Gloeocapsopsis sp. IPPAS B-1203: one gene and its partner. The protein of the gene in region 1 interacts with the protein of each later gene in a pairwise test. Links are inferred from orthologs where the notes say so. Each region holds a gene or a part of one and is shown on either strand. Other genes may lie near its edges. The genes, in order: def and CSQ79_RS19155.

What was found.
Region 2: the proteins of def (region 1) and CSQ79_RS19155 interact in binary tests that used the Escherichia coli proteins (3 or more experiments, as listed by UniProt). The link is inferred for Gloeocapsopsis sp. IPPAS B-1203 from one-to-one orthologs.

What each region holds. Positions count from the first base shown.
Region 1 is NZ_PEIG01000001.1:161,514-164,825, reverse strand. What follows is about bases 265-3,246. They hold def (peptide deformylase), read left to right. Parts: upstream 265-1,464; coding sequence 1,465-2,028; downstream 2,029-3,246. Other genes in these bases: CSQ79_RS00760 (PrsW family glutamic-type intramembrane protease), read left to right, coding at 2,387-3,246; CSQ79_RS00765 (hypothetical protein), read left to right, coding at 2,041-2,250; petD (cytochrome b6-f complex subunit IV), read left to right, coding at 698-1,183; CSQ79_RS00780 (TetR/AcrR family transcriptional regulator), read right to left, coding at 265-521. Also shown: more of CSQ79_RS00780, read right to left, coding at 1-264; more of CSQ79_RS00760, read left to right, coding at 3,247-3,312. UniProt on the Escherichia coli protein: Removes the formyl group from the N-terminal Met of newly synthesized proteins. Requires at least a dipeptide for an efficient rate of reaction. N-terminal L-methionine is a prerequisite for activity but the enzyme has broad specificity at other positions.
Region 2 is NZ_PEIG01000011.1:159,737-163,038, reverse strand. What follows is about bases 331-3,302. They hold CSQ79_RS19155 (aspartate-semialdehyde dehydrogenase), read left to right. Parts: upstream 331-1,271; coding sequence 1,272-2,333; downstream 2,334-3,302. Other genes in these bases: dapA (4-hydroxy-tetrahydrodipicolinate synthase), read left to right, coding at 2,378-3,271; tig (trigger factor), read right to left, coding at 331-567. Also shown: more of tig, read right to left, coding at 1-330.

The DNA of each region.
Region 1 (3,312 bases):
CCAATGGGATTTTCCTCGATTGTTGCCATTAGACTAGCTCCTCCAATCAAAAGCAAATACTGCTGTGAGAACGAAGCAGGATCGCGCACCCCTGTTTCAGTGGCTAGTTGCATAATGTACGTGCGGATCGTCTCTCTCAACCGAACCGAGACTTGGTGAGCCGGATGAGATGCATCTGCTATTTCCAGAACGGCATTGATGAAAGGGCAACCTCGGAAGTCAGGATTAGCATACCATTCCTGAAGAACATCAAAAGTTGCAAGAAGCCGCTCTTTAGCTGTGCCACCTTTGCTAGTGACGGCGTCTTCAAACCAGCTTAACCACTGCTTAGCTCTATATTGCATGACTTCGAGAATTAAGTCGTCTTTTGAGGGGAAATGTCTGTATAAAGTTCTTTTCGCAACTCCTGATGTAGCAACGACTTCGTTGATACCAACATTCTGAATACCTTTTTGGTAGAAGAGTTGTGAGGCTGTTTCTAAGATTTGCTGACGGGCAGCACTCGATTCGGAAGTTACCATAGCAAAGTAGACAAACTTGTCTCCATAGGGATATACTAGCAGCAATTTGCAGGAGACAAACTTGTCTCCCTAATTGAGGAAGATTTAACTCAACCAGCTTAAGCAAGGTGGGATGATTTGTCCTGCAAAGTTTTCGTACCTGAACATACACCACTTGAGGAAGAAGGAGCTAAGCTGTGGCAGGAATTTCTAGGAAGCCTGATTTAAGCGATCCAAAACTACGGGCAAAGCTGATGCAGGGAATGGGGCACAACTACTACGGAGAACCTGCATGGCCGAATGAACTCCTTTACATCTTTCCAGTAGTCATACTTGGAACTCTGGCTTTATGTGTAGGTTTGGCAGTACTTGATCCAGCTATGATGGGAGAACCTGCTAATCCCTTTGCCACTCCACTAGAGATTCTTCCAGAGTGGTATCTGTACCCAGTTTTTCAGATTCTTCGCGTTGTCCCTAACAAACTATTGGGCATTGTGGCAATGGTTTCTATTCCATTGGGGCTAATATGTATTCCATTTATCGAGAGTGTCAATAAATTTCAAAATCCATTTCGCCGCCCAATTGCCACGATTGTTTTTTTATTTGGCATTTTAGTCACGTTCTGGTTGGGAATTGGTGCTATTTTCCCAATTGATCAATCTTTGACTCTTGGTTTATTTTAGGAATTTCGCTCTGCGATCGCCCAACTAAATCCTTCAAAACACTATTCGACAAAAACATTGCAGTAGCTTGAGATTGAATACCACCGGATAAGCTTCAAGCTACTGGCACAAGCAACAACTCAGGCAGCATAACTATGTATCAAGCAAGATCCCAAGAGAAAGCAATTGAGCGAAATTCTGTTATCCACATGATATTTCTCTTGAGAACAAGCGAGAATGGAGAGAATCGCGGCTTGATAAAATAAAAATGAGATTAGCGGAAAAAAGCGAGTTACAATTCTATGCCTTCTGAAGTTGTTGTTGAAAAACAAAAATTAAAAAACCCTCCATTAGATATTCGATTCTTAGGCGATCGCGCTTTACGCCAGTCGGCTAAGCGAGTTGCGAAAGTCGATCAAGAACTTCGCCTCCTTGCCAAAGAAATGCTGCAAACAATGTATAGTGCAGATGGTATTGGTTTAGCAGCACCGCAAGTAGCAGTTCAAAAACAAGTCATTGTTATCGATTGCGAACCAGACAACCCAGCCAACCCCCCACTAATTTTAGTGAATCCAGCGATTAAGAAACTTAGCCCAGAACTGTGCGTGATGCAAGAAGGGTGTTTGAGTATTCCTGGCGTTTATTTGGATGTTGTACGTCCTCAAGTTGTTGAAATTAGCTACAAGGATGAAAACGGACGTCCTCGGACATTACAAGCTAATGAGTTATTAGCGCGTTGCATTCAACATGAAATCGATCACCTCAATGGAGTATTATTTGTTGATCGAGTAGAAAATCAAATCGCACTGAATGCTGAGCTATCAAAGCACGGCTTCTCGGCAAAAGCTGTTAAACCATTCGCTTAGGAAAATTACAAAATGAATACAATGACCCCTAAAAGTGGGCTATTTCTTGGTGGCTCATGCATAGCAGCGATCGCCGGAGTAGGTTCAGTGTTTGAACTTTCTTCTGGGCAGCCAGATTTAGGAGTAACTGTGACAAGTGTTATTCTAGCAATGAGTATTCCTCTAACGGGCTTTTTGTTTTATGCCGCGGTGCGTGATACCAATGCTGCAAACAGTAAGTAGAAGCCTTAGGCAATTTAGGTAGCATCCTCAATTATGGATAAGCTCACTACTACATCAGTAGTGAGTCAACTATGGCAATTTTGATCGCAGTCAGTCATAACTGCTGTATGCTGTTGCCAACACCGTATTCCAACTCATGACCGGACAAGACACTGAGGGATTTTTGCAGCAATTACCTCGTAACAGTGTAGGGGAACCAGATATTGGTCGTCGCTATCCCCTCTCTAGAACTCAAGAGGTTGTTGTTGGGCGCGACCATAGTTGTCAGATCATACTAGATTCTAGTATTTATGGCATGGTATCTCGCCGTCATGTAGTTTTCCGACCAATGTTGAATAGTGGCATTCAACGGCGTTGGCTTGTCTGTGACTTAAATAGTGCCAATGGTACTTACGTCAATGGACGTCGTTTGGAGCGATGTCAAGAGTTGCGCGCAGGCGATCGCATTACGCTGGGATATAACGGCGCCGAATTTGTTTTTGAATATACAACTCATATTCAACACACACTACAATCTACTCCAGAAGAAACACCGCAACTCATTGAAACTTCATCTTCAGAACACTCAGTCAGCTTTACTCAGTTATTTCCCATTGCAGCTACGGCAAAGGATTTAACAAGTAAGGCATATCTCATTCCAGGAGTACTCACAGTTATCTTTGTTGTTTTGATGTTTGCCACGGTAGGCAGACCTGAAACAGCATACTTTAATCAGATACTTGTTGCAATCTACCTGGCGGGTGCTGCTTATTACTTCGTTTATCAGCTTTGTGGTAAGCGTAAGCCTTGGTGGGTAATTTTAGGAGTCGCGATCGCTTCTCTGCTAATTTTACTAAGTCCTATTTTACCGTTATTTATTTTTGTTTTTCGTAGACTACTTCCTGGTCAGATTCCTTTAACTGCTGAATCCGTAAGCTTCCCTGAACTATTGATACGGATGTTTTTTGGTGCTGGATTGATGGAAGAACTGCTTAAAGCGTTACCAGTACTTTGGGCTTATATCATCGGAAGACGTTTGCAATCTCCGTGGCGAGAACGCATTGGTATTGCAGAACCGTTAGA
Region 2 (3,302 bases), on another replicon or contig:
TTGTGGCTCCTGTTCCTCCTCTTGAGCTAGATAGCCTTTAAAATCAACTATAGCAACATCTCCAAGTTGTGCTGCTCTTCCTTCTACTGGAATCAGAGTTGCCATTTCACTGCGTTGCTCTGCCAGTAAATTATCGACTTTTTCAGGATTATACTTAACTTCCTCAGCTTTAACATGCAAATCGGTGTATTGGGTAAGATTTACTTCTGGTTGGACGTCAACTGCTGCAGAAAACTGTAAGGCTTGTCCAGGTTCGTATTGAGCGATCAATTCTTCAAACGAGGAGCGTAGCTGCGGTTGACCAATGGCTTGGATATCTTCTTGCTTAATTGCTTCAGTAATTCCCGTTTGAATAAGTTCTTCTAAGGCAGCTGCCTTGACTTGCACCAAACCTAATCGCTGAAGCAAGATTTGGCGCGGTACTTTTCCCTTGCGAAACCCAGGAACATTCATTGTGCGCGTTAGTTTTTGAATGACCTGGTCATAGGTCTGTTGAGACTTTTCTGCTGAAATTTCTATAGCCAAACCAATTTGACTAGCGGGAAGTTTTTCCTGGGTGACTTTCATTTTGCGCTTGTATTTCCGAACAATTTGACTACTCAAGCAAGACTGAACTAATTGCTACTTTAGGATTTGCTCTTGAGCATTGAACTATTCTATCTTTAAGCTTAGTCTATGCCAGATAGTGCCAGAATATAAATTGTGGGCGATCGCATTACTTTTTGTCTAAATAAAAAAGTGCTTTACTCACCTGTCTTAATTAGGTTCTGTAGTGTGATATTCTGGTTGGCACTTTATAAATAACACTATTCGCTGTCCAAGCATGACATCTTAGATTAAAGCATCTGACAAGGTTACAGCTACTTATGATGGTGTCAGTAGCAATTATGTACAGTATAAGCTCAAGGGCATCTAGGGTTTAAAGTACGTACGTATTATCTGTACATTAGTGACTTCATTTCGCGTGTCTCAATTAAATTCATCTTGCAGTGGAACTATGACTTTTGTTAACTGGCACAACAGCAGAAGCGCCATCTAAATTGTTAAAATTAGTTTAAAATAAAAAGTATGATATCCAATTTTGCATACTAAATTTAAAGATAATTAAGAATTGTTTGATTATTAAAAATATATTGTTGTTAGTTAAAAAAGTTATTAGTTGTCATCAAAATGGATAAGAAACTAAATAAGTAAATCTTAAGATTAGAAAAAGTATCTATTTTTTAGCATAAAGATAAGTTAATCAAATAATTTTGTTTAAGGAGGAAAGTTTGACAAAATCATATCGTGTTGCAATCTTAGGTGCGACAGGTGCTGTCGGTGCAGAATTACTAGATCTGTTGGCTAATAGAAATCTTCCAGTAGCTGATTTGAAATTACTAGCATCATCTCGTAGCGCAGGCAAAAGTTTACAGTTTCAGGGAGAAAACATTGTAGTAGAACCAGTGAGCGATCGCTCATTCAATAATATAGATATTGTTTTGGCTTCGGCTGGAGGTTCTACCTCAAAAGCTTGGGCGGCAAAAGCTGTGGCATCTGGTGCAGTTGTTATTGATAATTCCAGTGCTTTTCGTATGGAGCCGTGCGTCCCTCTAGTAGTTCCTGAAGTAAATCCGCAAGCTGCTGCTAGCCACCAAGGTATTATTGCTAATCCTAACTGTACAACTATTTTGATGACAGTTGCTGTTTGGCCGTTACATCAAGTCAAACGAGTGCAGCGCATCGTTGCTGCAACATACCAATCGGCAAGTGGGGCTGGAGCAAGAGCGATGGAGGAAGTAAAAATTCAAGCTCAGGCGATACTCAATGGTGAAACGCCAACAGCAGAAGTTTTGCCTTACCCATTAGCTTTTAACCTTTTTCCTCATAACTCTCCTATCAATGAACTGGGATACTGCGAGGAAGAAATGAAAATGGTCAACGAGACTCGCAAGATCTTTGACGACCAAAATATTCGAGTTACGGCAACCTGTGTTCGGGTTCCCGTCTTACGCGCGCACTCAGAAGCGATTAACTTAGAGTTTGAGACACCGATGAGTGTTCAGGAAGCAAAGGAAATTTTAAGCGAAGCTCCTGGCGTGCAGATTGTGGAAGATTGGAAAGCAAACTATTTTCCGATGCCAATTGAAGCGACAGGGCGCGATCCAGTTTTAGTAGGTCGCATCCGCCAAGATATTTCGCATTCTCATAGTTTAGAACTATGGATTTGTGGAGACCAGATCCGCAAAGGTGCAGCACTCAATGCGGTACAAATTGCCGAACTATTGATTAAAAACGATTGGCTACAACCAACCTCTGGAAACCAACAACCAGTGACCATAGTTAATAACTAACACACTGCTAAGATATGGACTGCTACTCAATGAGGAGTTAAAGGGTGATAGACTTTGGACGCGTTATGACGGCTATGGTTACGCCATTCAAGGAAGATGGCAACGTGAATTATGCCGTGGCAGAGCAATTGGCAGTGTATCTAGCGGAAAACGGTACAGATACCCTAGTCGTCTGTGGTACTACCGGAGAATCACCCACTCTCTCTTGGGATGAAGAATATGAATTATTTCAAGTCATCCTTAAAGCAGTAGCAGGAAAAGCTTTGGTTATGGCGGGAACAGGCTCTAACTCAACTAAAGAAGCGATCGCAGCTACAGAAAAAGCCGCTAAAATAGGAGTACATGGATCTTTACAAATTGTTCCTTACTACAACAAACCACCACAAGCCGGTATCTATCAGCACTTCAAGGCAATTGCTCAAGCTTGTCCTGAACTGCCGATTATTTTATACAACGTGCCTGGACGCACTGGGCAAAACTTACAACCAGAAACGGTGGCTCGTTTGGCAGAAGTCGAAAATATCGTAGGGATCAAAGAATCAAGTGGTAATCTAGACCAAGCTAGTGAAATTCGCCGATTGACTTCAAGTGAATTTAAACTATACTCAGGTGACGACTCTTTAACGTTACCCTTGTTATCAGTTGGCGGGAGTGGAGTTGTTAGTGTTGCTAGTCATTTAGTGGGTACACAACTCCAAAAAATGATTCAATCTTTTACTACAGGACAAATTCAAGTAGCAACTCAAATTCATTTGAAACTTTTTCCCTTATTCAAAGCTCTATTTGTTACAACCAATCCAATTCCTGTAAAAGCAGCACTTAAACTTCAAGGTTGGGAAGTTGGCTCAACACGCTTGCCATTACATGAAGAAGCAAATGAAGTTAGTCAAAAGCTCAATAAAATACTAATAGAAATAGGCTTGAAATCTAATTGTTGAAAGATAAATTAAGTATAATTAAATATTAAAT